Regions from separate parts of the Streptomyces sp. NBC_01294 genome, predicted to be linked through region 1. Evidence: riboswitches for the same ligand, from Rfam matches in the RefSeq annotation. Region 1 holds a riboswitch; each other region holds the start of a gene.
The links. Region 1 has a riboswitch for cobalamin ahead of metE (5-methyltetrahydropteroyltriglutamate--homocysteine S-methyltransferase). Riboswitches for the same ligand answer to the same signal wherever they lie in the genome.
Positions count from the first base shown of each region.

Region 1 (9,759 bases):
TCGTACGCGGCGGACGCGCAGTGCAACACCCGCGGTCTCACCGAGCTGGGCGACTACGCCGTCCGCGGCATGATGAAACGCAAGATGATGCTGGAGATCGACCACATGAGCGTCAAGGCCGCGGGCCAGGCCTTCGACATCCTGGAGTCCGAGTCCTACCCGGGCATCATCTCCTCGCACAGCTGGATGGACCTCAACTGGACCGAGCGGCTCTACAAGCTCGGCGGCTTCATCGCCCAGTACATGGGCGGAGCCGAAGGGTTCAGCGCGGAGGCGAAGCGCACGGACGCGCTGCGCGACAAGTACAACGTCGGCTACGGCTACGGCACCGACATGAACGGCGTCGGCGGCTGGCCCGGCCCCCGAGGGGCGGACACCCCGAACCCGGTGCGCTACCCCTTCCGCAGCACCGACGGCGGCTCCGTCATCGACAAGCAGACCACCGGGCAGCGCACGTGGGACCTCAACACCGACGGTGCCTCGCACTACGGCCTGGTCCCGGACTGGATCGAGGACATCCGGATCGTCGGCGGCCAGGGCGTGGTCGACGACCTCTTCCGGGGCGCCGAGTCCTACCTCACCACCTGGGGTTCGTCGGAGAAGCACAAGGCCGGGGTGAACCTGGCCGCGGGCGCGGCCGCCTCGGCCAGCTCGTCGGAGTGGAACCCGTTCACGAGCTACGCGCCGTACCGGGCGGTCGACGGGAACACGGGCACCCGCTGGGCGAGCGACTGGAGCGACGACCAGTGGCTCCAGGTCGATCTCGGGACCCCGAGCCTGGTCAAGCGCGTCACCCTCGACTGGGAGCGCGCGCACGGGAAGGCGTACCGCGTCGAGCTGTCGACCGACGGCACGAACTGGCAGTCCGCATGGTCCACCACCACCGGTGACGGCGGCCTGGACACGGCGCTGTTCACCGGCACCACGGCCCGCTACGTCCGCATCCACGGACTGCAGCGCGGCACCCAGTGGGGGTACTCGCTCCACGAGGTCGGCGTCTTCAGCAGCTGACACCGCCGAGGCGTCGTCCAGGGGCCGGGGCCGGCCGGATCTCCACCGATCCGGCCGGCCCCGGCCGCCTTCCCCGGCCCGCCGCGGCACCGCACCGCGCAGGACCACACCGCACGGCACGGCACGGGACGGCACCGCACCGCACCGCACGCACAGCACCGCACGCACAGCACGAACCGAGAGGAACGCCCATGGCACGGATGCCGTCGGCCGAGCGGCGCCGCCAGCTGACCGAGGCCGCGATCCGCGCGATGACCCGCGACGGCGTCGCCCGCACGACGACCCGGTCGATCTCCGCCGAGGCGGGCGTGTCACTGAGCGTCTTCCACTACTGCTTCGACTCCAAGCAGGCCCTGCTGGAGTCCGTCATCACGGCGATCACCGAGCACAGCATCACCGTGGTGAAGGAGGCGATCCAGCCGAAGGCCACCCTCCGGGAGACCGTCCGGGCCGGCTTCCAAGCGTACTGGGACCATGTGTCCGCCCACCCGGGCGAACACATGCTCACGTACGAACTCACCCAGTACGCCCTGCGCCGACCGGGCTTCGAGCACCTGGCGCGACGGCAGTACGAGCTGTACTGCGACACCTACGCCGAACTGATCGAACAGCTCCGTCACCGGATGGGCTTCGCCCTCCGCGTGCCCGTACCGGTGCTGGCGCGCTATCTGGCGGCCATGACCGACGGACTGACGCTGAACCACCTCGTCCTCGGCGACGACACGATCTCGGCGGACATCCTCGACATGATCACCGACCACGTCGCCGGCCTCGTCGGTGAGGACGCCGCCGTGGCCGCGCCCTAGATCTCGCTGCGCACCTGCCGGGCCGCCTCCACCAGGTTCTCCAGGGAGGCCTTCGTCTCCGGCCAGGCACGGGTCTTCAGCCCGCAGTCGGGGTTGACCCACAGCCGTTCGGCCGGGATGGCCGCCAGTCCCTTGCGGAGCAGCGCCGACGTCTCGGCGACGGAGGGGATCCGCGGCGAGTGGATGTCCCAGACGCCGGGGCCGACCTCGCGCGGGTAGTCGGCGCCCGCCAGCTCGTCGGCGACCTGCATGTGGGAGCGGGCGGCTTCCAGGCTGATGACGTCGGCGTCGAGGTCCTCGATGGCCTCGACGATGTCGCCGAACTCGGCGTAGCACATGTGCGTGTGGATCTGGGTGTCCGGACGCACGCCCGCGGTGGTGAGCCGGAAGGACTCGGTGGCCCACGCGAGGTAGGCCGCGTGGTCGGCGGCCCGCAGCGGCAGGGTCTCGCGCAGGGCCGGCTCGTCCACCTGGATGACGGACGTGCCCGCGGCCTCCAGGTCGTTCACCTCGTCGCGCAGGGCCAGCGCGACCTGGCGGGCGGTGTCGCCGAGCGGCTGGTCGTCGCGGACGAAGGACCAGGCGAGCATGGTGACCGGGCCGGTGAGCATGCCCTTGACGGGGCGGCCGGTCTGCGACTGGGCGTACGTGGTCCAGCGCACGGTCATCGGGTCGGGGCGGGAGATGTCGCCGGCCAGGACGGGCGGGCGGACGTAGCGGGTGCCGTAGGACTGGACCCAGCCGTGCTGGGTGGCCAGGTAGCCGGTGAGCTGCTCGGCGAAGTACTGGACCATGTCGTTGCGCTCGGGCTCGCCGTGCACCAGGACGTCGATGCCGGCCTTCTCCTGGAAGGCGAGGACTTCCCGGATCTCGGCCTCGATGCGGTCCTCGTAGCCGGTCCTTTCGATGCGGCCGGCCCGCAGATCGGCGCGGGCCGTGCGCAGTTCAGTGGTCTGCGGAAACGATCCGATGGTCGTCGTGGGGAGCACGGGCAGGCCCAGGCGGGCGTGCTGGGCGCTCGCGCGCCTCTCGTACGGCTGGGAGCGGCGGCCGTCGGCGTCCGTGACGGCCGCGGTCCGGGCGCGTACGGCGGGGTCGCGGGTGAGGGCGGAGTTCGCGCGGGAGGCCAGGTCGGCCCGGTTGGCGGCGAGTTCGGCCGTGATCGTCTGCGTGCCGCGGGCGAGGCCGCGGGCGAGCGTGGAGATCTCCGCGGTCTTCTGCCGGGCGAAGGCGAGCCAGCGCCGGACCTGCGGGTCGATGTCCCGTTCGGCGCCGGCGTCCAGCGGCACGTGGAGCAGGGAGCAGGACGCGGCCACGTCGACCCGGCCGGCCAGGCCCAGGAGGGTGCCGAGGGTGGCCAGGGACTTCTCGAAGTCGTTGATCCAGATGTTGCGGCCGTTGACGACGCCCGCGACGAGGCGCTTGCCGGGCAGGCCCCCGACGGCGGCGAGGTCGGCGAGGTTCGCGGCGGCGGCGCCGGTGAAGTCCAGGGCGAGACCGTCGACGGGGGCCTTGGCCAGGACGGGCAGGGCCTCGCCGAGCCGGTCGAAGTACGAGGCCACGAGCAGCTTCGGCCGGTCGGCCGCGGCGCCGAGCTCGCGGTAGGTGCGGGCGGCGGCGTTCAGTTCGGCCGGGGTGCGGTCCTGCACCAGAGCGGGTTCGTCCAGCTGCACCCACTCGGCTCCGGCCGCGCGCAGGTCCGCGAGGACCCGCGCGTACACGGGCAGCAGGCGGTCGAGCAGCGTCAGGGGCTCGAAGTCGGCCGCGACGCCGGGGGCGGGCTTGGCCAGCAGCAGGTAGGTCACCGGGCCGACCAGCACCGGACGGGCGGTGTGGCCGAGGGCCAGGGCCTCCTCCAGCTCGGCGACCTGCTGCGCGGAGTCCGCCGTGAAGACGGTGTCGGGGCCCAGTTCCGGCACCAGGTAGTGGTAGTTGGTGTCGAACCACTTGGTCATTTCGAGCGGCGCCACCTCCTGGGTGCCGCGCGCCATGGCGAAGTAGCCGTCGAGGGCGTCGGTCCGTACGGCGGCGCGGTGGCGTGCGGGGACGGCGCCGACCATCACGCTGGTGTCCAGCACGTGGTCGTAGTACGAGAAGTCGCCGGTCGGCACTTCCGTGATGCCGGCGTCGGCCAGCTGCTGCCAGTTGGTCCGGCGCAGGTCGCGGGCGGTCTCCCGGAGGGCGTCCGCGGTGACGCGGCCCTTCCAGTAGCCCTCGACGGCCTTCTTCAGTTCCCGGTTCCGCCCCTGTCGGGGGTAGCCGTACACGGTGGCCGCGGTGGCCTGTACTGCGGCGGCGGCTGGGGTCGTGCGGGTCACGGAACTCTCCTTCGCGAGCTTTTCCTGTGGACCCGGTGAGGGCCTCAGGCGCGAAGGGATGACGAACCGGACGGACCTCGACCGTTGACCGGGCACCTGCCCGCGGCCGTCCGCCTGATGTGTCGCCGACCCGCCCACGAGGTCACCGGGATTTCCGCGCGCGATCGGTCGCACACGGGCAACGGGCAGGTCTTCGGACTCGCGGGCACGTCTCGTCGTACGGATGCCGTACGAGACTCCTACTGGCCGTCGCTTCCCAGACCCGGCCGGGCCCAGTGCGTATGACGGCGGTCGTTCCCGCTCACCGCTGCGGGGCAGTCCCGGATTCCCACCGGGTTCCCTCTTACGACGCATCCCGCCTGGCGGACGGGGCGAACCAGCTGCCCGGCCAGAGTAGATGGCGTTCCCCGGCGGCGGGCGGAGGTGTCCAGCATCCGGATGTCGGGATGAGACGTCCGGGTCTCCCGCTCCTCACCGACCGGCGAAACCCGGCCATGGCGTGAATTGCGTCACTGAGTCGCGCATTGTGTCCCCCTTGTCCGTTTGCCACTTCGAACTGCCTGGTCAGGGCGCTAGGTTGCAGCTCTCTGCATCGAGATCACCCGATACTCACCGGAAGGCCGAGGACGTATGGCCACTCGTTTGTCCGCGGCGCGGGCTGCCCTGGTGGCCGTTGTGGCGTGGGGATCGCTCACCGGCTGCGCGGCCGACGAGGAAGGACTGCAGTACGCGACCGACTACGGGAACCACGAACCGCTGGGCGTGGTCGGCCATCCCACCTCCGACTCCCTCCGGATCACCCAGAAACTGATCTGGCGGATCGCCGACGGGAAGGCCGACGAACTGGCGTCGCTCGCCGCCGACGGCGACGAGGTGAACGGCGAGAGCCGCACGACCGCGCAGAACTGGATCCAGGCCTTCCGCAAGGGGGCCGGGGGCAAGGTGACCGCGGAGTTCTACGACGAGGGGTCCGTGCGGCAGATCGTCGTCGTGTACTTCCACGACACGGCGCAGACCAAGGCGTTCCACGTCCGCATCACCGGGAGCACCGGAGAGGGCGGCTGGCGCGTGAGCATGCGCGAGCCGGATCCGAGGGAGGCCTCGGCGGTCCCCGAGTGGGTTCCGAAGGCGCCTGGGGGTCTCGGCTCGAAGACTCCGCGCTGACCTGACCGATCACATTCATCTGGAGGCATGTTGTTCCCTCGTAGAGGTCGCCGCCCTCGGGCCGCGGTCCCCGTGAGGCCGGCGGCGGCCCTGCGGGCCGCCCTCGTCTGCGCCCTGGCGCTCGGCGCGCTCACCGGCTGCTCGAGGGAGTACGACGCCGAGGACGTGCAGTACGCCGGGGACTACAGCAGCCACCCGCCGCTCGCGGTCGTCGGGTACCCGTCCACGGGCACGTTGGGGATCACCCAGCAGGTGGTGTGGCGGATAGCCGACGGGAAGGCCGACGAGCTGGCGTCCCTGGCCAACGACGCGCAGGACAAGGGCACGACCAAAAAGACCGCCGAGAACTGGATCGCCGCGTTCCGCAAGGGCGCCGGAGGGAAGGTCACCGCGGAGTTCTACGACGAGGGGTCGTACCGGCAGACCGTCGTGCTCTACCTGCACGACACCGGCCAGATCAAGGAGATCCACGTCCTGCCCGGGAGCACGGAGTACAGGGACGTCTGGCGGGTGAGCATGGGCGAGCCGGACCCCGCTGAAGCCACCGCCGTAGCGCCTTGGGTGCCGAAGAAGCCGGGCGAGCTCGGTTCGACGATGCTCCCGTGACCTGATCCGGCCCCGACCCGTCAAGGGGTGTCGCCCCCGCGGGAAACCGCGGGGGCGACGCCCCTTCCCGTTCCCGCCGAGGAGGAGGGTCAGGTGCGGTCCAGCAGGGTGGTCAGCACCTTCTGGAGCACCACTTCCGGGTCCATGACGGCTTCATCGGCCGAGCGCCACGCCACGAAGCCGTCCGGGCGGACCAGGACCGCGCCGGCCGCGGTGGTGCCGTGCACCTCGGCCCAGTCCGCGCCGTCCTCCGGGATCAGGTCGGCCTCCGGCCCGGTGCCGATCCCGTACGCGTCCAGGCGCACGTTCATCCGCTTGGCGACGGACCCCGCCGCACCGCTCCACGACGTGCCCTCGGAGCTGAGCAGGACGAACGACCGCTCGTAGAGGTCGACGGTGGACTTCCGCTCCGGCACCCCCGGTGCGCGCAGCCACATGTGCGGCGCCCGGGTTCCCGGCTCGCCGCGGAGCGCCATCCGTTCGGGCAGGACGGGCAGGTCCGGGTCGGTTCCCAGGACCGCGCCCTCGTTGTACCGGTAGCCCATGACCACGGGGAGGACGCCGGCCTGCGGGCCACCGCGCGGGGCGGGCTCGGGGGCGGGCTCGGGGAGGGTCTGGGCGTCCGGCTCGTACCCCGGGTGGCTGTGCTCCGCCGAACGGGCCGAGGCGCGTTCGGCGGTCGCCCGGGCCACCGGCAGCCGCTCGGCCTCGTACGTCTGCAGGAGCCCCGGGCCCGCCGCACCGTCCAGTACCGCGGCCAGCTTCCAGGCGAGGTTGTGGGCGTCCTGGATGCCGGTGTTCGAGCCGAACGCCCCGGTGGGGGACATCTCGTGGGCGGAGTCGCCGGCCAGGAAGACCCGGCCGGCCGCGTACCGCTGCGCGACGCGCTCGGCGGCGTGCCACGGGGCCTTTCCGGTGATCTCGACGTCCAGGTCGGGAGCGCCCACGGCCCGGCGGATGTGCTCGACGCAGCGCTCGTCCGTGAAGTCCTCGAGCGTCTCGCCCCGGTCGGGGTGCCAGGGCGCGTGGAAGACCCACCGCTCGCGGTTGTCGACCGGCAGCAGCGCCCCGTCGGCGTCGGGCTTGGTCAGGTAGCACACGATGAAGCGCCGCTCGCCGACCACCTCCGCGAGGCCGCGGGACCGGAAGGTGATGCTCACGTTGTGGAACAGGTCGCCGTGGCCGTTCTGGCCGATGCGGAGCTGTTCGCGCACGGGGCTGCGGGGCCCGTCGGCGGCGACGAGGTAGTCCGACCGCACGGTGCTGTGCTCCCCGGTCTCCCGGTTCTTCACGATCGCGGTCACCCCGCTCTCGTCCGTTTCGAAGGAGAGGAGTTCGGTGGAGAACCGCAGGTCCGCCCCGAGGGTGGGGGTCACGGACATCAGTACCGGCTCGATGTCGTTCTGGCTGCACAGGCACCATGCCGACGGGCTGAAGCGCGCGAGCGCACCCCCGGGGTCGATCTGCTCGAACAGCCACTCCTGGTCTTCGCCGGTCAGCGAGCCGCCTTGCAGGATTCCGTGGTTGTCCGACAGGACCGAGGCGGCCTCTCGGATCCGGTCCTCGACGCGGGCGACCCGGAACAGCTCCATCGTCCGTACGTTGATACCGCGTCCGCGTGGGTGCAGGGAGGTACCCGCGTGCTTCTCGACCAGCATGTGCGTGATGCCGTGTCGGCCGAGGAACAGCGAGGTGCACAGGCCCACCAGCGAGCCGCCCACGATGAGGACCGGGACGCGGTGGTCGACGTTTTCCTTCATGGCTCTTCCATGCCCTGTGCGAGGGCGGTTCCCTCGCCCGTTCACCCGCTTGGTTCTCCCCTCTCGCGCCGCAGGGATTACGGGACAACGATCGGTTCGGGTGGCGCCGCCCCGTGGCGACCGTGTGGTCTCGAAGGAGTGTGAACGATGACAACCTTGTCGGAACGGATATCCCAGTCCGCCTTCGACGGCTCGAGGCTTCGGGTCGTGCTGCTGCTGGATCTGTACGACGGTGCGCAGAACCAGTTCCTGGAGGTCTACGAGCATCTCCGCAAGCAGGTGTCCTCCGTCCCCGGACACATCAGCGACGAGTTGTGCCAGTCGATCGAGAATCCCTCCCAGTGGCTGATCACCAGCGAATGGGAGAGCGCACCGCGGTTCCTGGCCTGGGTCAACAGCGAGGACCACGTCGCGTCGGTGCAGCCGCTCCACGGCTGCGTACGCGACACCCGCTCACTGCGTTTCAGCGTGCTGCGGGAGACCAGCAAGGACCCGGTGCCCCTGGCCACCACCGTCCCCCGCTCGTCCTCCCCTTCCACGCACTTCGCGGATCGGGCCGAGGGCCTGCAGATCGCTCCGCGGCGCGGGGACGGCGTGGTCCGCCACGCCCTCACCTTCACCGTCAAGCCGGGCAGCGAGCCCGAGGTGGCGGAGCTGCTGGCCGGGTACGCCTCCCCGCAGGCCCAGGTCGACGACAGCACCCGGCTGCGCCGCACCTCCCTCTTCATGCACGGCAACCGCGTCGTACGGGCGGTCGAGGTGGAGGGCGACCTCCTCGCGGCATTGCGCCACGTGGCCATGCAGCCCGAGGTCCGGAAGCTGGAGGAGGCCATCAACCCGTACCTGGAGCAGGACCGGGACCTCAGTGACCCCGGCTCCGCCCGGATGTTCTTCACGCGTGCGGCGCTCCCGGCGGTGCACCACGTGGCGGCCGGCGGCCGCGAGCACGCGGAACTCGGGCGGCACGCGCTGTTCTACCCCGCGAAGAACGGCTGCGGCATGGAACTCGCCCGGCTGCTCGCCACCCAGGGCGAGGCGGCCGTGGACGACCCGACGAGCCCCATCGAGGGCAGCACGGTCTTCCAGCGCGACGACATCGTCGTCCGGCTCCTCGACATGCGCGGACCGCTCGACGCCCGTCCCGCCCTGTCGCTCGGCGTCGAGGGCGGCCACAAGGCGGCCGTGCTGGCCCGGCTGCTCGACAGCGCCAAGGACGGCGTCCCCACGACGGACGAGGAGATCTCACGGTTCCTCGCGCGCTCTGAGATGCGCCTGATCACCGACCGGCGCACGCCGGCACCAGCCTGAGGAGATGTCCGACATGACCGATCGACTGACCATGGAAGAACTGGCCGCCCTGATGAAGAAGGGCGCCGGCATCACCGTCGACCCCGCCGTCATGGCGAGCCGCCCCGACTCGGGCTTCGACGAGTGGGGACTCGACTCCCTCGGACTCCTCGGCATCGTCGGCGAGCTGGAGAACCGGCACAGCCGGCCCCTGCCCGCCGACGCGGACCGGTGCAAGTCGCCGCGTGAGTTCCTCGACCTCGTCAACAACGCCCTGACGACCGGAACCTGACGCGTTCGGACCGACGAAACACCGCCCGGCCTCCACGCCGACGCCCCCGAGACCGGCTCCGCGCCGGTCTCGAGGCGTTGGGTCCTATGTGGGCCGGGCTCACCCGGGAACGGTGCACTCGAAGGCGTGCAGGTAGGCGTTGACGGGACGGATCTCGCCGATCACCAGTCCCGCGTCCTCGATCCGGGTGCAGAGGCTGTGCTTGGTGTGCTTCGCGCCACCGACGTTGAGCAGCAGCATCAGGTCCATGGCCGTGGTGAACTTCATCGACGGGGAGTCGTCGACCAGGTTCTCGATCACGACGACCCTGGCCCCGGGTCGGGCCGCGGCGACGACGTTCGCCAGGGTCCTGCGGGTGCTCTCGTCGTCCCATTCCAGGATGTTCTTGATGATGTACATGTCGGCCTCGACCGGGATGGCCTGACGGCAGTCCCCGGGGACCATGGCGGCCCGTTCGGCGAGCTGACCGTCCTCGCGCAGCCGGGGGTCGGCCTTCGCCACCACACCCGGCAGGT
Region 1 covers NZ_CP108423.1:6,987,670-6,997,428, reverse strand. Annotated here, with positions in the region: gene OG534_RS31695 (galactose-binding domain-containing protein) at 1-1,011, shown strand, start outside; gene OG534_RS31690 (TetR/AcrR family transcriptional regulator) at 1,203-1,817, shown strand; gene metE (5-methyltetrahydropteroyltriglutamate--homocysteine S-methyltransferase) at 1,814-4,135, opposite strand; cobalamin riboswitch at 4,303-4,531, opposite strand; gene OG534_RS31680 (hypothetical protein) at 4,766-5,299, shown strand; gene OG534_RS31675 (hypothetical protein) at 5,372-5,905, shown strand; gene OG534_RS31670 (FAD-dependent oxidoreductase) at 5,995-7,665, opposite strand; gene OG534_RS31665 (SchA/CurD-like domain-containing protein) at 7,813-8,973, shown strand; gene OG534_RS31660 (acyl carrier protein) at 8,987-9,244, shown strand; gene OG534_RS31655 (methyltransferase) at 9,344-9,759, opposite strand, start outside.

Region 2 (9,759 bases), 770 kb from region 1:
GACCCGGTCGTGGCGCAGCCACTGCCAGATCTGGACGCGGGCGATCTCCGCGGTCGCGGCGTCCTCCATCAGGCCGTACAGGGCGACGGCGCCGCTGCCGCGCAGCCAGGCGTCGAAGTAGCGCAGGGCCACGGCGACGTTCGAGCGGACGCCCTCCCGGGTCGGGGGCATGCCGATCCGGCGTACGGACAGCAGGTCGGCGGCCGTGACCTCGACGTCCTCGCGCATCCGGTCGGTCTGGTGCGGCCGGTCGCCCAGGACTCCGTCGAAGACCTCGCGGCAGACGGGCACCAGCCCGGGGTGGGCGACCCAGGAGCCGTCGAAGCCGTCCTCGGCCTCCCGCTCCTTGTCGAGGCGGACCTTCGCGAGGGCGGCGGCGTTGGCCCCCGCGTCGCGGCTGGGGACGTGGGCGGCCATGCCGCCGATCGCGTGGGCGCCGCGCCGGTGACAGGTGCGGACGAGCAGTTCGGTGTAGGCGCGCATGAAGGGGGCCGTCATGGTGACCTTGGCCCGGTCGGGCAGCTGGAAGTCGGTGCGGTGGCCGAAGGTCTTGATCAGGCTGAAGAGGTAGTCCCAGCGGCCCGCGTTCAGTCCCGCGCTGTGTTCGCGCAGCTCGTAGAGGATCTCCTCCATCTCGAAGGCGGCGGTGATCGTCTCGATGAGGACGGTGGCGCGGACCGTGCCGCGGGGGATGCCGAGGAGTTCCTGCGCGTGGAGGAAGACGTCGTTCCACAGGCGGGCCTCGTACCGGTTCTCCAGCTTGGGGAGGTAGAAGTACGGGCCGTACCCGGCGTCGATCTGGCGCCGCGCGCAGTGGAAGAAGTACAGGCCGAAGTCGACGAGCGAGGCGGACACGGGCCGGCCGTCGATCTCCAGGTGCTCCTCGGTCAGGTGCCAGCCGCGCGGGCGCACCATGACGGTCGCGAGGTCGGTCCCGAGGCGGTACTCCTTGCCCTCGGGGGTGGTGAAGTCGATGCGCCGTTCGACGGCGTCGAGCAGGGTGAGCTGGCCGCCGACGATGTTGGTCCAGGTGGGGGCGGTGGCGTCCTCGAAGTCGGCCATCCAGACCTTGGCGCCGGAGTTGAGGGCGTTGACGGCCATCCGGCGCTCCGGCGGGCCGGTGATCTCGACCCTGCGGTCGGTGAGGCCGGGTGCGGGCGGCGCGACCCGCCAGTGGGGGTCCTCGCGCAGCGCGCGGGTGGCAAGCGGGAAGTCGAGCGGGGTGCCGCCGGCCAGGTGGCCCGAGCGGCGGCGGCGCTCCTTGAGGATCTCCAGGCGGCGGTCGGCGAACGCGGCGTCGAGCCGGCCGATGAACTCCAGGGCCTCGGGTGTCAGGATCTCCTCGTGGCGCTCACCCGGTGCGCCGAGAACCCGGACACTGCTGGTCAGAGGCGAGAGGGACATGCGGTTCTCCTCAGCGGGGGCGGTGGGTGCCCGAGGGGGAAGTCCCTCGGGCACCCGGCGGGCCATGGCCGGCAGGACTGACGGCGCGGACTAGTGGAACTGCTCTTCCTCGGTGGAGCCGGAGAGCGCGGTGGTGGAGGAGGCCGGGTTGACGGCGGTGGAGACCAGGTCGAAGTAGCCGGTGCCGACCTCGCGCTGGTGCTTGACGGCCGTGAAGCCCTGCGCCTGGGCGGCGAACTCGCGCTCCTGGAGGTCGACGTAGGCGGTCATGCCCTGCTCGGCGTAACCGCGGGCGAGGTCGAACATGCCGTGGTTGAGGGAGTGGAAGCCGGCGAGGGTGATGAACTGGAAGCGGTAGCCCATCGCGCCCAGCTCCCGCTGGAACTTGGCGATCTCGTCGTCGTCCAGCGCCGCCTTCCAGTTGAAGGACGGCGAGCAGTTGTAGGCGAGCATCTGGTCCGGGTACCGCGCGTGGATCGCCTCGGCGAACTCGCGGGCCTGGGCGAGGTCCGGGGTGCCGGTCTCGACCCAGATCAGGTCCGCGTACGGGGCGTAGGCGAGGCCGCGGGCGATGACCGGCGCCATGCCGTTCTGCACCCGGTAGAAGCCCTCGGCGGTGCGCTCGCCGGTGGCGAACCGCGCGTCGCGCTCGTCGACGTCGCTGGTCAGCAGGTTCGCGGCGAGGGCGTCCGTGCGGGCGATGACCAGGGTGGGGACGTCGGCGATGTCGGCGGCGAGGCGGGCCGCGTTGAGGGTGCGGATGTGCTGGGAGGTGGGGACGAGGACCTTGCCGCCGAGGTGGCCGCACTTCTTCTCGGAGGCGAGCTGGTCCTCGTAGTGGATGCCGGCCGCGCCCGCCGCGATCATCGCCTTGGTCAGTTCGAAGGCGTTGAGCGGGCCGCCGAAGCCGGCCTCGGCGTCGGCGACGATCGGCGCCAGCCAGTCGGTCCCCCCGTCAATCGAACTGGTCGTGCCGCCCTCGGCGGTGGCGATCTGGTCGGCGCGCAGCAGCGCGTTGTTGATCCGGCGCACCACCTGCGGGACCGAGTTGACCGGGTACAGGCTCTGGTCCGGGTAGGTGTGGCCCGCCTGGTTGGCGTCGGCGGCGACCTGCCAGCCGGAGAGGTAGATGGCCTGGAGGCCGGCCCGGACCTGCTGGACGGCCTGACCGCCGGTCAGCGCGCCGAGGGCGTGGATGTAGTCGCGTTCGTGCAGCTGGCGCCACAGTCGTTCGGCGCCGCGCCGGGCCAGGGTGTGCTCCTCGCGGACGCTGCCGGAGAGCCGCACCACGTCCTCGGCCGTGTAGGTGCGCTCGATGCCCGCCCACCGAGGATCGTCGGCCCACCGCTGCTTGAGCTGCTCGGCCGCCGCCGTCGTGTTCGCCGTTGCCATGACCGTCACCGTTTCCATCCGTCGCTTGTCTTGCCAATGAGCGGGGCATTGACTGCTGCGCATTGGCACTCTGTGCCTGTTCGGGAGATGCGGCCGCCGAACCCGGCTGCAGGCCGAAGCTGAGCAATGCTGCCGAGCCGCCGGGCGGAACGGCCGGGGACACCGAAATCAGGGCGTGAATCGGGCCTGGAAGTCCACCTCGGCTGCCGGGTCCGGCTGACCGCAGGACCGACTCTGGCACTGACACCGAGTGCCAACAAGGAAGTACATCTGCCAAGCTTTGCGAATCTTCGGAGCCGAAATTGCCAAGGTTGCGAAGCTCCTCGGCGGCGAAGGTCCACGTACCCTGACGACGCATTGACGCATGCCAACGGTGGAGGAGTGCGGTGAGCAAGACGTACGCGGGAGCGCGGCTGCGGCGGCTCCGCGAGGAGCGGCGGATGACCCAGGCCGACCTGGCACGGGTGCTGGCCATCTCCCCCAGCTACCTCAACCAGATGGAGCACGACTCCCGGCCGCTGACCGTCCCCGTGCTGCTGCGCCTCACCGAGGCGTTCGGGGTCGATCCGGGGTTCTTCTCGGAGCGCGACACCAGCCGCCTGGTCGCGGACCTGCGCGAGGCGCTCGCCAAGGAGGTCGCCGAGGCCCGCGTCTCCCCCTCCGACCTGGCCGAACTGGCCACCCGGATGCCTGCCGTCGCCTCGGTCCTGCTGGACCTGGGCCGGCGCGGCCAGCTCCTGGCCGAGCGCCTCGCCGACGCCGCCGACGGCCGGGACGCGGTGACGGACGCACCCCGCTCGCCCCACGAGGAGATCCGCGAGTTCTTCTACCGGCGGCAGAACTACCTGCACGAGACCGATCTGGCGGCCGAAGCCCTCGCCCGCGAGATCGGCATCCGCCCCGGTGACGTCATCCGCGCCCTGACCCGCCGGCTGTCCGATCGGCACGGCGTCAGGACCGCCCCGGATTCCGACCGGCTGCACCACTACGACGCGACCGCCCGGGTCCTGCACCTGTCGAACCGGCTGCGGCCGGGCCAGCAGGCGTTCCGGATGGCCACGCAGCTGGCGCTGATCGAGTACGGGGCCGAACTGGACCGGCTGGCCACCGAGGACTTCCCGCCCGGCTCCCCCGTGCACGCCCTCGCGCGGATCGGCATCGCCAACTACTTCGCGGCCGCGCTCATCCTCCCGTACACGGCCTTCCACACCGCCGCGGAGGAGTTCCGCTACGACATCGAGCGGCTCACCGACCACTTCGGGATCGGCTACGAGACGGTCTGCCACCGCCTCAGCACCCTGCAACGGCCCAGGCTGCGCGGGGTTCCCTTCTCCTTCGTCCGGGTGGACCGGGCCGGGAACATGTCCAAGCGGCAGTCCGCCACCGGATTCCACTTCTCCCGCGCGGGCGGCACCTGCCCGCTGTGGAACGTGTACGAGGCCTTCGCCGCGCCCGGTCGCATCCACGTCCAGGTCGCCGCCATGCCCGACGGGCAGCGGTTCCTGTGGACCGCCCGCGCCGTCACCCGCCACCGCGGCGGCTGGGGCGAGCCCGGCAAGACCTTCGCGATCGGGCTCGGATGCGAGATCCGGCACGCCTCCCGGCTCGTGTACGCCGACGGGCTCGACCTCGACAACACGGCGGCGGCCACGCCCATCGGCATGGGCTGCAGGCTCTGCGAACGCCTCGACTGCCCGCAGCGGGCCGTCCCGCCGCTCGGCCGGGTCCTGGCCGTCGACGAGAACAGCAGCACTTTCATCCCGTACCCGGTGACCAGGAACTCCGCCCCGGCCCACGGCTGACGGACGCCGGCGCGCGGCAGGGGGGTCTGGACTTACTAGGACGTCCAACTATATGTTCGCCGCACAAGGTCCGCGGTGCAGGGAAGCCGGTGAGAAACCGGCACGGTCCCGCCACTGTGACCGGGGAGTGTGCTGCCATCCACACGCCACTGACGAGGTCTGTCGGGAAGGCGGGCGGCACGCGGTGATCCGGGAGTCAGGATACCGGCCGCGGAACGTTCCGTGTTGTCCACGAGGATGGAGCAGACACGCATGGCACCGGTTTGTACCCAGGACCCTGGTGATCCGGCGGAGCGCGCGCACACCTGCGCACGCTCGTAGTTCTCACGGCCTTCCCCAGCGGCGCACCCCACCGGGCGCGTTCGCCGGTCCGCCGTGCCATCCCCGGATCCAACCTGACGAGAGCAGGCACCCATGGTCCGTGAACTCACCCATTTCATCGGCGGCAAGCACACCACCGGAACATCCGGACTCTTCGCCGACGTGTACGACCCCAACACCGGCACCGTCCAGGCCCGCGTCCCGCTCGCCGGGCGCGCCGACACCGAGGCGGCCATCGCGAACGCCGAGGAGGCGCAGGCGGATTGGGGCCAGTGGAACCCGCAGCGCCGCTCGCGCGTGCTGCTGCGCTTCCTCCAACTGGTCGAGGGCGAGCGGGACTCCCTCGCCCGCATGCTGTCGGCCGAGCACGGCAAGACCGTCGCCGACGCGCACGGTGACCTGCAACGCGGCCTGGAGGTGGTCGAGTTCGCCGCCGGCGTCCCGCACCTGCTGAAGGGGGAGTTCACCGACAACGCGGGCACGGGCATCGACGTGCACTCCCTGCGCGCGCCGCTCGGCGTGGTCGCCGGGATCACCCCCTTCAACTTCCCGGCGATGATCCCGCTGTGGCAGGCCGCACCGGCTCTGGCCTGCGGCAACTCCTTCATCCTGAAGCCCTCGGAACGGGACCCGTCCGTACCGCTGCGGCTCGCCGAGCTCTTCCTGGAAGCCGGCCTGCCGCCCGGCGTGCTCAACGTGGTCAACGGCGGCAAGGAGGCCGTCGACACCCTCCTCGAAGACCCCCGCGTGCAGGCCCTCGGCTTCGTCGGCTCCACCCCGATCGCCGCGCACATCTACGCCACCGCCGCCGCCCACGGCAAGCGCGCCCAGTGCTTCGGCGGCGCCAAGAACCACATGATCGTGATGCCGGACGCCGATCTCGACCAGGCCGTGGAGGCGCTCATCGGCGCCGGATACGGGTCGGCCGGCGAGCGCTGCATGGCCATCGCCGTGGCCGTCCCCGTCGGCGAGGAGACCGCGGACGCGCTGGTGGCCAAGCTGAAGGAGCGCATCGCCACCCTGCGCGTCGGCCGCTCCGACGACCCCGAGGCAGACTTCGGGCCGCTGGTGAGCCGTGACGCGCTCGACCGGGTCAACCGCTACGTGGGCATCGGCGCCACCGAGGGAGCCGAACTCGTCGTCGACGGACGCGGGTTCACCCTGGCCGGGCACGAGAACGGCTACTTCGCCGGCGCCACCCTCTTCGACCGGGTCACCCCCTCGATGCGGATCTACCGGGAGGAGATCTTCGGGCCGGTGCTGTCCGTCGTACGGGCCGCCGACTACGAGGAGGCACTGCGCCTGCCCACCGAGCACCCGTACGGCAACGGCGTCGCGATCTTCACCCGCGACGGCGACACCGCCCGCGACTTCACCCGCCGGGTGGGCGCCGGCATGGTCGGCGTCAACGTGCCGATCCCCGTCCCGGTGGCGTACCACACCTTCGGCGGCTGGAAGCGGTCCGGTTTCGGGGATCTGAACCAGCACGGACCGGACTCCATCCGCTTCTACACCCGGACCAAGACCGTCACCTCGCGCTGGCCCTCCGGGGCCAAGGAGGGCGCGAGCTTCACGATCCCGACGATGGGATGAGCGCCGTGACCACCCTCACCGAGGACCAGCTCGCCCTCGCCGAGGTCACCCTCGACTTCGCCCAGGAGCACCTGGCCCCGTACGCCGTCGCCTGGGACCGGGACAAGCACTTCCCCGTCGAGGTCATCCGCCGGGCCGCGGTCCTCGGTCTCGGCGGCGTCTACGTGCGGGAGGAGCACGGCGGTTCGGGGCTCGGCCGCGCCGACGGCGTCCTCGTCTTCGAGACCTTGGCCACCGGCTGCCCGTCCATCGCCGGCTACCTCTCCATCCACAACATGGTCGCCTGGATGATCGACCGCTACGGGGACGCCGCGCAGCGCCGCCGCTGGCTGCCGGGCCTGTGCTCGGCCGACTCCCTGGGCAGCTACTGCCTCACCGAACCCGGGGCCGGCTCCGACGCGGGAGCCTTGCGCACCCGCGCCGAGCGGAACGGCGACCACTACGTGCTGACCGGCGTCAAGCAGTTCATCTCCGGCGCCGGGGCCGCCGGGGTCTACATCGTCATGGCCCGCACCGGCGAGAGCGGGCCCGGCGGGATCTCGGCGTTCGTCGTCGCACGCGAGGACCCCGGGGTCTCCTTCGGCCCCAACGAGCACAAGATGGGCTGGAACGCGCAGCCCACCCGCCAGGTCGTCCTCGACGGCGTGCGCATCCCCGCCGACCGCCGGCTCGGCGCCGAGGGCGACGGCTTCCGCATCGCCATGAACGGCCTCAACGGCGGCCGGCTCGGCATCGCCGCCTGCTCGCTCGGCGGCGCCCAGAGCGCCCTGGACCGCAGCCTGGTCCACCTCGCCGACCGCGAGGCCTTCGGAGGGCGGCTCCTGGACGCCCAGGCGCTGCAGTTCAGGCTCGCGGACATGGCCACCGAACTGGCCGCCGCCCGCGCGCTGGTCCGGCAGGCCGCCGAGGCCCTCGACTCGGACGATCCGCTGGCCCCCCGGCTGTGCGCGATGGCCAAGCGTTTCGCCACCGACACCGGCTACACCGTCGCCGACCGGGCTCTGCAGCTCCACGGCGGATACGGCTACCTCGGCGAATACGGCATCGAGAAGATCGTCCGCGACCTGCGCGTCCATCAGATCCTGGAAGGCACCAACGAGATCATGCGGGTCATCGTCGCCCGCGGACTCACGGAGACCCTGCGATGACCCACGCACCCCACGCACCCCACGAAGACCGCGACCACGTCCTGCTGCGCACCGAGGGCCACGCCGCGTACCTCACCCTCAACCGCCCCAAGGCGCTCAACGCCCTCAGCCACGCCATGGTGCTCCGCATCGACGAGGCGCTCACCGCCTGGCAGCACGACCCGGCCGTCGAGACCGTCGTCATCGAGGGCGCCGGTGAACGCGGCCTGTGCGCCGGGGGCGACATCCGCTCGATCCACGAGGATGCCCGCACGGGCGGCAGCGCCTCCGCGGACTTCTGGCGCGACGAGTACCGGCTCAACGCCCGCATCGCCCGCTACCCCAAGCCGTACGTGGCCCTGATGGACGGCATCGTCATGGGCGGCGGCGTCGGGGTCTCGGCCCACGGCAGCGTCCGGATCGTCACCGAACGCTCCCGCGTCGCCATGCCCGAGACGGGCATCGGCTTCGTCCCCGACGTCGGCGGAACCTACCTGCTCGGGCTGGCCCCGGGCGAACTGGGCACCCACCTGGCCCTGACCGGTACGCCGGTCGGGGCGGCCGACGCCCTGCTGTGCGGGCTCGCGGACCACTTCGTCCCCGCGGCGGAGCTCCCCGCACTGGCCGCCGACCTCGCGCGGACCTCCGTACACGAGGGCCTCGGCGCGCGGGTGCAAACGCCGCCGCCCGGTGACCTCGCCGCCGCCCGCGCGTGGATCGACGCGTGCTACGCGGCGGACACGGTCGAGGAGATCGTCCGGCGGCTGCTCGCCACCGGCGTCCCCGGCGCAAAGGAGGCCGCGGCCGCCCTGGCGGCGAAATCGCCCACGGCACTGAAGGTCACCCTGGCCGCGCTGCGCCGGGCACGCGATCTGGGCCCGCTGGAAAGGGTCCTGGAGCAGGAGTACCGGGTCTCCTGCGCGGCTCTGGCCTCCCCCGACCTGGTGGAGGGCATCCGCGCCCAGGTGATCGACAAGGACCGCACCCCGCACTGGACCCCGCCCACCCTCGCCGAGGTCGGCACGGCGGACGTGGAACGGTTCTTCGCCCCGCTCGGCGCGCGCGAACTGCGCCTCGCCGCCACCGATTCGACTCAGGAGGTGCCCTGGTGAGCAGTACCGTGGCGTTCGTCGGACTGGGCCACATGGGTGGCCCGATGGCGGCCAACCTGGTGAAGGCCGGCTACCGCGTCCTCGGCTTCGACCTGGTGCCGGAGCTCCTGGGCGCCGCCGCGGCGACGGGGGTGGAGCCGGCCGGGTCGGCCGCGTCGGCGGCCGCCGACGCCGATGTGGTGATCACCATGCTCCCGGCGGGCAGGCACGTCCTCGCCCTGTACCGGGAGGACGGGCTGCTGGCGGCAGCGCGGCCCGGAACCCTGTTCGTCGACTGCTCCACCATCGACGTGGCCGACGCGCGCGCGGCGCACGAGGCCGCCGTGGCGGCCGGCCACCGGTCCCTCGACGCGCCCGTCTCGGGCGGGGTGGTGGGCGCACAGGCCGCGAGCCTCACCTTCATGGCGGGCGGCGGCGCCGCCGAGTTCGCGGCGGCGCAGCCCCTGCTCTCCGCCATGGGCAAGAAGGCCGTGCACTGCGGCGCGGCGGGCGCCGGGCAGGCCGCGAAGATCTGCAACAACATGATCCTCGCCGTCTCGATGATCGGGGTCAGCGAGGCCTTCGTCCTAGCCGAGAGCCTCGGCCTGGACCACCAGGCCCTCTACGACGTGGCCTCCACCGCCTCCGGCCAGTGCTGGGCGCTCACCGTCAACTGCCCCGTGCCCGGACCCGTTCCGGCCAGCCCCGCCAACCGCGAGTACCGGCCCGGCTTCGCCGCGCCCCTGATGGCCAAGGACCTCACCCTGGCAGCGAACGCCCTGCGGGCCGGCGGCGTGGACGCCCCCCTGGGCCTCAAGGCAGCCGCCATGTACGCCGCATTCGCCGAGGGGGAGGGCGCCGGCCTGGACTTCTCGGCCATCGTCCGCACCCTCCGACCGCAGAACGGAACACCCGCATGAGCGCCCCCACGGCCTACGAGACCATCCTGCTGGAACGCAAGGGGCGGGTGGCCGTGCTCACCCTCAACCGGCCGGAGGCCCTCAACGCCCTCAACCTGCAGGTCATGAC
Region 2 covers NZ_CP108423.1:7,755,882-7,765,640, reverse strand. Annotated here, with positions in the region: gene aceB (malate synthase A) at 1-1,404, opposite strand, end outside; gene aceA (isocitrate lyase) at 1,495-2,796, opposite strand; gene OG534_RS35120 (short-chain fatty acyl-CoA regulator family protein) at 3,183-4,598, shown strand; cobalamin riboswitch at 4,655-4,825, shown strand; gene OG534_RS35115 (CoA-acylating methylmalonate-semialdehyde dehydrogenase) at 5,013-6,512, shown strand; gene OG534_RS35110 (acyl-CoA dehydrogenase family protein) at 6,509-7,660, shown strand; gene OG534_RS35105 (enoyl-CoA hydratase/isomerase family protein) at 7,657-8,751, shown strand; gene mmsB (3-hydroxyisobutyrate dehydrogenase) at 8,748-9,650, shown strand; gene OG534_RS35095 (enoyl-CoA hydratase) at 9,647-9,759, shown strand, end outside.
Region 2: another riboswitch for cobalamin. It lies ahead of OG534_RS35115 (CoA-acylating methylmalonate-semialdehyde dehydrogenase); the one in region 1 lies ahead of metE (5-methyltetrahydropteroyltriglutamate--homocysteine S-methyltransferase).

Region 3 (9,759 bases), 760 kb from region 1:
GGACCGGCCGCCCCTCGGAGGCCCGCCGCGCCAGCGCGTCCGCGAGTCCGCGTTCGCGCAGCCACGCCAGTGCCTTCACCGTGCCCCGGGTGCCGGGGACGACGACCAGGTCCGCGTCGGCCAGTTCCTCGGCCCGGTCCACGAACCGCACCACGACCCCCGGCTCCGCCGCGAGCGCGTCGACGTCCGTGAAGTTCGACATCAGCGGCACCGCGCACACGGCGACCCGCAGCACGTCCTCGCCCACGGGCGGCGCCACCACGGATTCCCGTACCGCGCCCCGCAGGGAGACCCGCAGGCCGTCCTCTTCGTCGATGCCCAGCCCGTGCCGGAACGGCAGCACCCCGTAGGTCGCCCGCCCGGTCAGGCCGCGCAGCATCTCCATGCCCGGCTCCAGCAGCGACACGTCGCCGCGGAACTTGTTGACCATGTACCCCGCGATCAGCGACTGGTCCTCGGGGGAGAGCAGTGCGGTCGTCCCGAAGAAGGACGCGAAGACCCCGCCCCGGTCGATGTCGCCCACCACGACCACCGGGAACCGCGCGGCCCGCGCGATCCCCATGTTCACGATGTCGGTCCGGCGCAGGTTGATCTCGGCCGGACTCCCCGCTCCCTCGCAGATCACGGCGTCATACGTGCCCCGCAGCTGCTCCAGGCAGTCCGTGACGATGCCGAGCAGCTGCTCCTGGCGCCCGCCGTGGTAGCCGCGCGCGCTCATCTCGCCCACGGGCTTTCCCAGCAGCACCACCTGGCTGCTGCGGTCGCTGCCGGGCTTGAGCAGCACCGGGTTCATCAGCGCCGTCGGCTCCACGCGGGCCGCCTGGGCCTGCATCGCCTGGGCGCGCCCGATCTCGGCGCCCTCCCGCGTGACGAACGAGTTCAGCGACATGTTCTGCGCCTTGAAGGGCGCCACCTTCACGCCTTGGCGGCTCAGCCAGCGGCAGATGCCCGCCGTGACCACGCTCTTGCCGGCGTCCGACGTGGTGCCCGCGACCAGCAGACCGCCGCCGCGCTTCGCGCCGCTCATGCGCGCCGCCCTCTCTTGGTCGTACGGGGGATCAGCAGTCGGGAGACCAGCAGCCGGGCGGCCACACAGGTCCCCAGGGCCAGCCAGGTCACCTGCTGCGACAGCCGGACCGCCCGCTCGATGTCCGCGACCTCCACCGGCCGCCCCTTCTCGCCGTTCAGCACGGCACGGTGCTCGACCCGGCCGCCGTACGCCAGGGTCCCGCCCAGTCTGACGCCGAGCGCCCCGGCGAAGGAGGCCTCGACGGGTCCGGCGTTCGGGCTGGGGTGCGCGGCGGCGTCCGAGCGCCAGGCCCGTACGGCTCCCCGCCGGTCGGGTCCGGCCAGTACGGCGGCGGCCGCCGTCAGCCGGGCCCCAGGCCAGCCCGCCAGGTCGTCGAGCCGGGCGGAGGCCCAGCCGTAGCGCAGGTAGCGGGGGGACTTGTGGCCGACCATCGCGTCCAGGGTGTTCACGGCGCGGAAGGCCAGCAGGCCCGGGACGCCGGCGACGGCGCCCCACACCAGGGCCCCGACGACCGCGTCGGAGGTGTTCTCGGCGACGGACTCCACGACCGCGCGGGCCATCTGCTGCCCGTCCAGGGCTTGCGGGTCGCGCCCGCACAGGTGGGGCAGCCGCTCCCGGGCCACCTCGGTGTCCCCTGCGGCGAGCGCCCCGCCGATGGCGCGGGCCTCGCGGCCCAGCGAGGTGCCGCCCACGACGGCCCAGGTGGCGGCGGCGGTCAGGGTGATACGGGCGGCAGCGGGCCGGGAGCGCACGGCGCGGGCGCCCAGCGCACCGACGGCGGCCGCGCCCCCGGCGCACACCAGGGTGTGCAGGAGGCCCCGGGCGCGGTCGTCGCGCCACAGGGAGCGCTCGACGGCGGCGGCGGCCCGCCCGAAGGCGGCCACGGGGTGCCCTCGGCGGGGATCACCGAGGATCCGGTCGCCGATCAGGCCCGCCGTGGCGCCGTACGCGAACACGCGATCGGCACGCATGGTGGCAGGTATGTCCTCACTCAGGGTCCGCGCCCTGGTTCGACGTGTCCGGCGGCGAGAGTTCCTGGCTCCCGGGACGCACGCGCGGCGTGCGCTCCCCGGTGACAGTGGCGGGACCGCGCCGGATTCGCACCGGACTTCCTCTCCATGCCGCCGTATTGGCTCGGGCAGTCCACCACGCACCGAGAACGCCCGTCAACTCGCCGTTGACCTGCGGCGCTGCAGGGGCGGGAGATGCGAAAGCTCCCCCCGGGAGAAACCCGGAGGGAGCCTTCGCGCCCGGCCCGCCGTACGGCGGGGGATCAGGCGACGATCAGGTAGATCCCGTACGTCACGGCGGCCGCGACGAGCGTGAAGCAGAGGTACGCGCCGCTGCGGGCCAGGGTGGCGGCGCCGCCCTGCTCGGTCGCGGCCTCGTGCTTGGACAGGCCCATCAGGCCCAGCGTGAACAGGGCCACGAGGGCGACGGTGGCGAAGAGGCTGACCCCGAAGACGGAGCCGAGCGCTTCCCAGTCGATCTTCATACTGCCGTTTCCTCTGTGTGTCTCGGTCAGACCGCGGCGGCCGGAGCCGCCGGGGTCGTCGTCGCGGCCGGGATGGTGGCCTTGAGGGCGTCGTCCGTGACCGCGGCGGTCGTACCGGCGGCTGCGACCGTCGTGCCGGCCGCGGCGACGGTCGGCGGGACGGTGACGGCCGCGATCGCCGTGGTGACGACACCCGGCTCGTGGGCGTCGACCGGCTCCACGTCGTTGACGTTGCTGTGGTCGACGACCTGGCGGCGCGAGATGAGCCAGATGGCGAGGCAGGAGCCGACCAGGAAGACGGTGACGGCGGCGATGCCGATGTCACCCGTGCGCATGACCAGCTCGGCACCGGCCGAGACCAGCGCGGCGGCCGGCAGGGTCAGGCCCCAGGCGACGAACATGCGGGTCGCGGTGGACCAGCGGACCACACCGCCCTTGCGGCCCAGGCCCGCACCCATGACCGCACCGGAGCACGAGTGGGTGGTGGAGAGCGAGAAGCCCAGGGTGGAGGAGGCGAGGATGACGGACGCGGCCGAGGTCTGGGCGGCGAAGCCCTGCTGCGGCTGCAGGTCGGTCAGGCCCTTGCCCATGGTGCGGATGATGCGCCAGCCGCCCAGGTAGGTGCCCATCGCGATGGCCACACCGGCCGAGACGATGACCCACACCGGCGGGTTCGAGTCGGGGGCGATCGCACCGCCGGCGATGAGGGCCAGGGTGATGATGCCCATCGTCTTCTGCGCGTCGTTGGTTCCGTGCGCGAGGGAGACGAGGCCGGCCGAGGCGATCTGACCGGCGCGGTAGCCCTTGGCGGAGGTCTTGTCGCCGACCTTGCCGCCCATCTTGTAGGTGACCTTGGCGGCCAGGTACGCGGCGATGCCGGCCACCAGCGGGGCGGCGATCGCGGGGATGAGCACCTTGGTGACGATGACGCTGCCGTTGACCGCGCCGATGCCGGCGGAGGCGACCGCGGCGCCGATGAGGCCGCCCATCAGGGCGTGCGAGGAGCTGGAGGGGAGGCCGACCAGCCAGGTGACGAGGTTCCAGAGGATCGCGCCGACGAGGGCCGCGAAGATCACTTCTGGCTGGATGCCGTCCTCGTTGACCAGGCCCTTGGAGATCGTCTTGGCGACCTCCACGGACATGAACGCGCCGACGAGGTTGAGCACGGCGGACATGGCCACCGCCGTCTTGGGCTTGAGGGCGCCGGTCGAGATGGTGGTGGCCATCGCGTTGGCCGTGTCGTGAAAACCGTTCGTGAAGTCGAACACGAGAGCGGTGATGATCACGATCCCGAGGAGAAGCGTTATGTGCTCCATTTACCCAGGCTTCTGTTTGACGTCAGTGGCTCGGCGACCGTAGGCAACCTGGGTGAACGGAAGGTGAACTGGCGCGGGCGGAGCGGTGTACGGGCACGGGGCCCCATCGCGACATTCGTCCTGATTCTGTCGTAGAAATCAGCATTAATGCACGTCAAAGCCGGGTGAATGAACCCCTCCGGGTGGCCCGGCGCCGCATCCGGCCCTGCGCCCGGAGCCCCTGAAGAGACCTAGATCACCCCTCTCCCGGCGCTGGCGGAGGGATCCCCTCCGGTGGCCCGCCCGAGCCCGGGCGCAGACACTGGAGCGGTGCGAACCGCGACAGCGACGGCAGCAGCCGTCACCACCGCTCTCCTGGGCGCCGGCGCGGCCGCCGTCGCGGTCGGCCGGTACGCCGCCGACGCGGCCCTGCGGCCCGAACCCGGCCGTCCGCTCCCCGGCGGGCCGCGGCTGAGCATCCACTCCACCGCCCCCGGCCGGGTCGCGCTGACCCGCTCGCTCACCTCCCTGCGCCCCGGTACGTACGGCCTGGTCGCGCCGGGCGTGCACGCCGTCGTCGGGCCCGTGCTCCCGGACGCCGAGCACGACCCGGACACCGTCGTACGGGAGCTCCTCTCCGTCACCCACGGCACCCTCGCCCCCGGGACCCGGGTCACCCTCACCCCCCAGGTGTACGTCGGCGACCCCCGCACCGCCCTCGGGCTCGACCACGCCGACGTGGACGTCCCCGGAGAGCTCGGCGCGCTCCCCGCCTGGTTCCTGCCCGGGGTCCGGGACACCTGGGTGATCACCGTGCACGGGCTCGGCGGCAGCCGCGAGCACCCGATGGTGGTCATGCCCTTCCTGCACCGCCACCGGCTGCCCGTCCTGGACCTCGGCTACCGCGGCGACCTCGGCGCCCCCGCCTCCCCGGACGGCCTCGGCCACCTCGGCGAATCGGAGTGGCGGGACCTGGACGCCGCCATCCGCTACGCCGTGCGCTACGGCGCCCGGCGCGTGGTCCTGCACGGCTGGTCCACCGGCGCCGCCATGGCCCTGCACGCCGCCGAGCGCTCGGCGCTGGCCGACCGGATCTCCGGGCTGGTGCTGGACTCGCCGGTACTCGACTGGCACACCACCCTGCGCGGGCTCGCCGCGGCCCGCCGTACCCCGGCCGTGGTGCTGCCGCTGGCGGTCCGGGCCGCCGAGGGCCGCGCGGGACTGCGCGCCGACCACCGGCCGCCGGGCGCGGACCCCGGCGCGCTGCGCGTCCCCGTACTGATCTTCCACGGCCCGGACGACTCGCTCGCCCCCTGGGGCCCCTCCCGCAGGCTGGCCGCGGCCCGCCCCGATCTCGTCACCCTGCACACCGTGCCCGGAGCCGGGCACGGTGCGATGTGGAACGCCGGCCCGGCCGGATACGAGGAGGCCCTGCGCCGCTTCCTCACCCCCCTCATGTGAGCCTCATGTGAGCGCCCGTCATGTGAAGGCCGTGTGACGGACCGGGTCCTGCGGGCGTGTTGTCCCGGTCTGCACCACGGGCGATCGGCGGCAAGCGTTCATTCCGTTTGGGCTTTCGGCCAGTGACGGGCGAGACTGCTTCCGTGACGTCCCGAAAGCCTGATGAGCAGTTGGCTCGCGACTCCAGACTCCGACTCGTCTCCCCGCGGTCGGTCGCCGCGGCCCGCAAGGCGGTGACCGACCGGCGTACCCGTCCCGCCCCGCGCCCCCCGGCGGGCACGCCCGCCACGGCCGACCTCGCGAACCGGGCCCGGGCCTCGCTCGCCGATGCCGTACGCCTGACCCGCTGGGCCGAGCGCAACCTCGGCGCCGGAGACGGCGGCCGGCCCGCCCCCACGGGCGCCCTGGCGCCCTCCGACGTCGAACGCGCCGCCGCGGAACTGGGCCTGACGCACGGCCAGATCCGGGTCGGCTGGGACCGGGCCCGCCTCGCCGGCCTGGTCGAGGTGCACGGCGGCCACGCCCGGCCGGGCTGGCGGCTGCGCGCATGGGACCGCGACGACACCGCCGTCCTGCGCGGCTGGGTCGCCCTCTTCGACGCCTGGTCGCTGGTCCACCCCGCCCCCGCCGACATCGCCCCCGCGGCCGTCGCCGAGGTCGTCGAGGCGATGCCCCAGCTCCTCTCCCTGCTCCAGCTCTCCGCGGGCGCGGTGACCGTCCCCGACCTGCTCGACCTGCTGGGCCAGCGCGTCACCGAGCTGCGCGACGAGCGGTGCGAGATCCCCTACGACGCGGAGCCCGCGGCCGAGGGAACGGCCCCCGACGCCGAACCGGGAGCCCCGGCCGAACCGGAAGACCCGGCCGAACCCGAAAACCCGGCTCCCGCCGAGCAGGGAGCCCTCGCCGAACCGTCCGCGGTCCCCGGTTCCGCCGAGGCCCGTCCCGTCCCGCTCGCCCGGCTGCTGCGCTGGGCCCTCGGCGGTCTCGCCGCCGTGGACGCCGTCACCCTCGGCCCAGCCCGGGCCACGCTCACCCCGCTCGGCAGCTGGGCCGTCTGGGTCAAGCTGGAGCAGATCTGCGTCGCGGCGCAGAGCCCCGCCGGGAACATCGAGCAGTCCGCCGCCGCCATGCTGCACGGCTGCGCGCGGCTCACCCCCGGTCCGGCCCGCGCCGAGTACCAGGCCTGGCTCGCCGCCCGGCCCGTCGGCCACGCCGTGGCCGAGCTCCTGCAGGCGGCCCGCGGCGAGGACGCCCTGCTGCGCGGCCTCGCCTTCGAGGCGCTGCGCGTGGTCGGCGCCCCCGCCGAGCCCGAGGTGCGCGCCGCCGTACGCGAGCCCGCCCTGCGCCCCTACGCCCTGCTCTGGCTCGCCGAGCACGACGGGATCGACCCCGACGAGGCGCAGGACGTGCTCACCGCGGAGGAGTCGACCTGGCTCTGGGTGGACACCGCGGCCGCCATCGCCGACCACGGCGAGGCCGACCTGCTGGCCCGCCACCTGGACTCGGCCGTGCGGACGACCGTCCCCCGGCTGCTGGACGAGGTCCGCGCGGTCGGTCATCCGCGCACCGTGCAGGTCCTGGTCGCACTGGCCGCGGCCCACCCCGACCCGGCCCTGGCCAAGGCGGTCCGCCGGGCCGCCTTCCAGGTCCACACCGGCGGCGCCTGACGCCCGCGCTACGCGCGTACGCGCCGCGGGTCTTCAGACCTGCGGCGCGTACGTCCCGAAGCTCCAGATGTTGCCCTCGCCGTCCCGGGCCATGTAGTCGCGGGAGCCGTAGTCCTGGTCGGTGGGCTCCATCAGGATCTCCACGCCGTGCTCCACGGCCCGCCGGTGGTGGGCGTCCACGTCGTCGACCACGACATAGACCCCCGAGGGGCCCGCGCCCTCCATGGCCTTGTCGAAGACCCCGCCGGTGCCCTTGCTGCCCAGCATCACCATGCCGTTGCCGTACGCCAGCTCCGCGTGCGTCACCGAGCCGTTCTCGCCCTCGTACACCGCGACCTGGCTGAACCCGAAGGCCTCGGTCAGCAGCTTGATGGCCGCCTTCGCGTCGCGGTAGACCAGGGTGGGGCAGATGGACGGAACGCCTGCCATGACGATCACTCCCTCTCGTGACGGTGACCCGCGTCACACCAGCATGGCAGGCGCCGCCGACAGTCAGCGGAAGGTGTTGCACTGGGCCATGTCGCCGGTCCGGTAGCCCTGGTAGAACCACTGCTGGCGCTGCTCGGCCGAACCGTGCGTCCAGGACTCCGGGTTGACCCGGCCCTGGATCTTCTCCTGGATCCGGTCGTCGCCGACCGCGGCCGCCGCGTCCAGCCCGTCCCTGATGTCCTCGTCGGTGAGCGAGGTGATCAGCGGCCAGCCGGTGGACTCGTCGGGGGTCCTCGTCGCGTGGTGCGCCCACACCCCGGCGTAGCAGTCCGCCTGCAGTTCGACCTTGACGGCGTTGCTGGCCGCGCCCTGCCGCCCGTCCTGGGCCCGCTGGAGCGTCCCGGTCAGGTTCTGGATGTGGTGCCCGTACTCATGGGCGATGACGTAGGCCTGGGCGAAGGGGCCGCCGGTCGCGCCGAACTTCGTGCGCAGGTCGTCGTAGAACGCCAGGTCCAGGTAGACCCGCCGGTCGGCGGGACAGTAGAAGGGCCCGACCGCCGAGGTGGCCGCCCCGCAGCCGGTGTTCACGCGGTTCTGGAAGAAGAGCGTCGTCGCCGGGCTGTAGGTGCCTCCGCGCCGGGTGAACTCCTGCCGCCAGAAGTCCTGGGTGCTGTTGACCACCGCCACCAGCCGGCAGTCCTCCCGGGCGTTCGCGTCCCTCCCCTTCTTGCAGGCCTGCTCCACCTGGTTGAGGGAGGACGAGACGGGCGCCGGCTCCGGGTCGCCGGGGGACAGCCCCAGCTGCTCCGGTCCCACACCGAACAGCAGGCCCATGACCAGCGCGATCAGCCCGACGATGCCGCCGCCGATCGTGGCCCGCCCGCCGGGGATGCGGCTGCCGCGCAGATCCTTGACCTCGGACGTGTCCAGATTGGCGTCGTCGTCGAACTGCATCCCGCACCGCCGTCCATCCGTGGAACCAAGGAGCCACGTCCCCTGCGGCGAGTATCAACCCATTCATTACGATCTGCGCCCCGGCCCTCCGGGGGGATCCCTGAGCCGAACGAGGGACACGCGCGACCGCCCCCGGGTGTCGCGAGGGCGGACCGGCGGCCCGGAAAGTAGTTGCGCACCCCCGGTAGAATGTCTCTCATGGCAAATCTCCTCGCGGATTAGCGGCGTCGAAGCTTCGCGTCCTGCCCCCTCTTCCGCCGTCCCGACCCGCCCTGGAGTATTTCCGTGATCACCGCCACCGGCATCGAGCTGCGCGCCGGCGCCCGCATCCTCATCGAGTCCGCCTCCTTCCGTGTCGCCAAGGGCGACCGCATCGGCCTGGTCGGCCGCAACGGAGCGGGCAAGACCACCCTCACCAAGTGCCTCGCGGGCGAGGGCCAGCCCGCCGCCGGCTCCATCGCCCGCTCGGGCGAGGTCGGCTACCTCCCGCAGGACCCGCGGACCGGCGACCTCGAGGTCCTCGCCAGCGACCGGATCCTGTCCGCCCGCGGCCTCGACGTCCTGATCAAGAAGATGCGCATGAACGAGGAGCGCATCGCCAACGGCAGCGGCGGCACCCGGGAGAAGGCGCTGCGCCAGTACGAGCGCCAGGAGACCGAGTTCCTCACCAAGGGCGGGTACGCCGCCGAGTCCGAGGCCGCGACCATCTCCGCCGCCCTCGGCCTGCCCGACCGGGTGCTCGGCCAGCCGCTGCACACCCTCTCCGGCGGCCAGCGCCGCCGCGTCGAGCTGGCCCGGATCCTCTTCTCGGACGCCGACACCCTGCTCCTCGACGAGCCGACGAACCACCTCGACGCCGACTCCATCGTCTGGCTGCGCGACTACCTGAAGAACTACCGCGGCGGCTTCATCGTGATCTCCCACGATGTCGACCTGGTCGAGACCGTCGTCAACAAGGTCTTCTACCTGGACGCCAACCGCGCCCAGATCGACGTCTACAACATGGGCTGGAAGCTTTACCAGCAGCAGCGCGAGGCCGACGAGAAGCGCCGCAAGCGCGAGCGCCAGAACGCGGAGAAGAAGGCCGCGGCCCTGAACTCGCAGGCCGACAAGATGCGTGCCAAGGCGACCAAGACCGTCGCCGCGCAGAACATGGCCAAGCGTGCCGACCGGCTGCTCGCGGGCCTGGACGCCGTCCGCATCTCCGACAAGGTCGCCAAGCTGCGCTTCCCCGACCCGGCGCCCTGCGGCAAGACCCCGCTGACCGCCGAGGGCCTCTCCAAGTCGTACGGCTCGCTGGAGATCTTCACCGACGTCGACCTGGCCATCGACAAGGGCTCCCGCGTCGTCATCCTCGGCCTCAACGGCGCCGGCAAGACCACCCTGCTGCGCCTGCTGTCGGGCACGGAGAAGCCCGACACCGGCCAG
Region 3 covers NZ_CP108423.1:6,231,771-6,241,529, forward strand. Annotated here, with positions in the region: gene OG534_RS28165 (cobyric acid synthase) at 1-1,027, opposite strand, end outside; gene OG534_RS28170 (cobalamin biosynthesis protein) at 1,024-2,001, opposite strand; cobalamin riboswitch at 2,039-2,192, opposite strand; gene OG534_RS28175 (hypothetical protein) at 2,304-2,525, opposite strand; gene OG534_RS28180 (inorganic phosphate transporter) at 2,552-3,841, opposite strand; gene OG534_RS28185 (alpha/beta hydrolase) at 4,151-5,281, shown strand; gene OG534_RS28190 (hypothetical protein) at 5,425-6,948, shown strand; gene OG534_RS28195 (VOC family protein) at 6,982-7,377, opposite strand; gene ypfJ (KPN_02809 family neutral zinc metallopeptidase) at 7,441-8,331, opposite strand; gene OG534_RS28205 (ABC-F family ATP-binding cassette domain-containing protein) at 8,617-9,759, shown strand, end outside.
Region 3: another riboswitch for cobalamin. It lies ahead of OG534_RS28170 (cobalamin biosynthesis protein); the one in region 1 lies ahead of metE (5-methyltetrahydropteroyltriglutamate--homocysteine S-methyltransferase).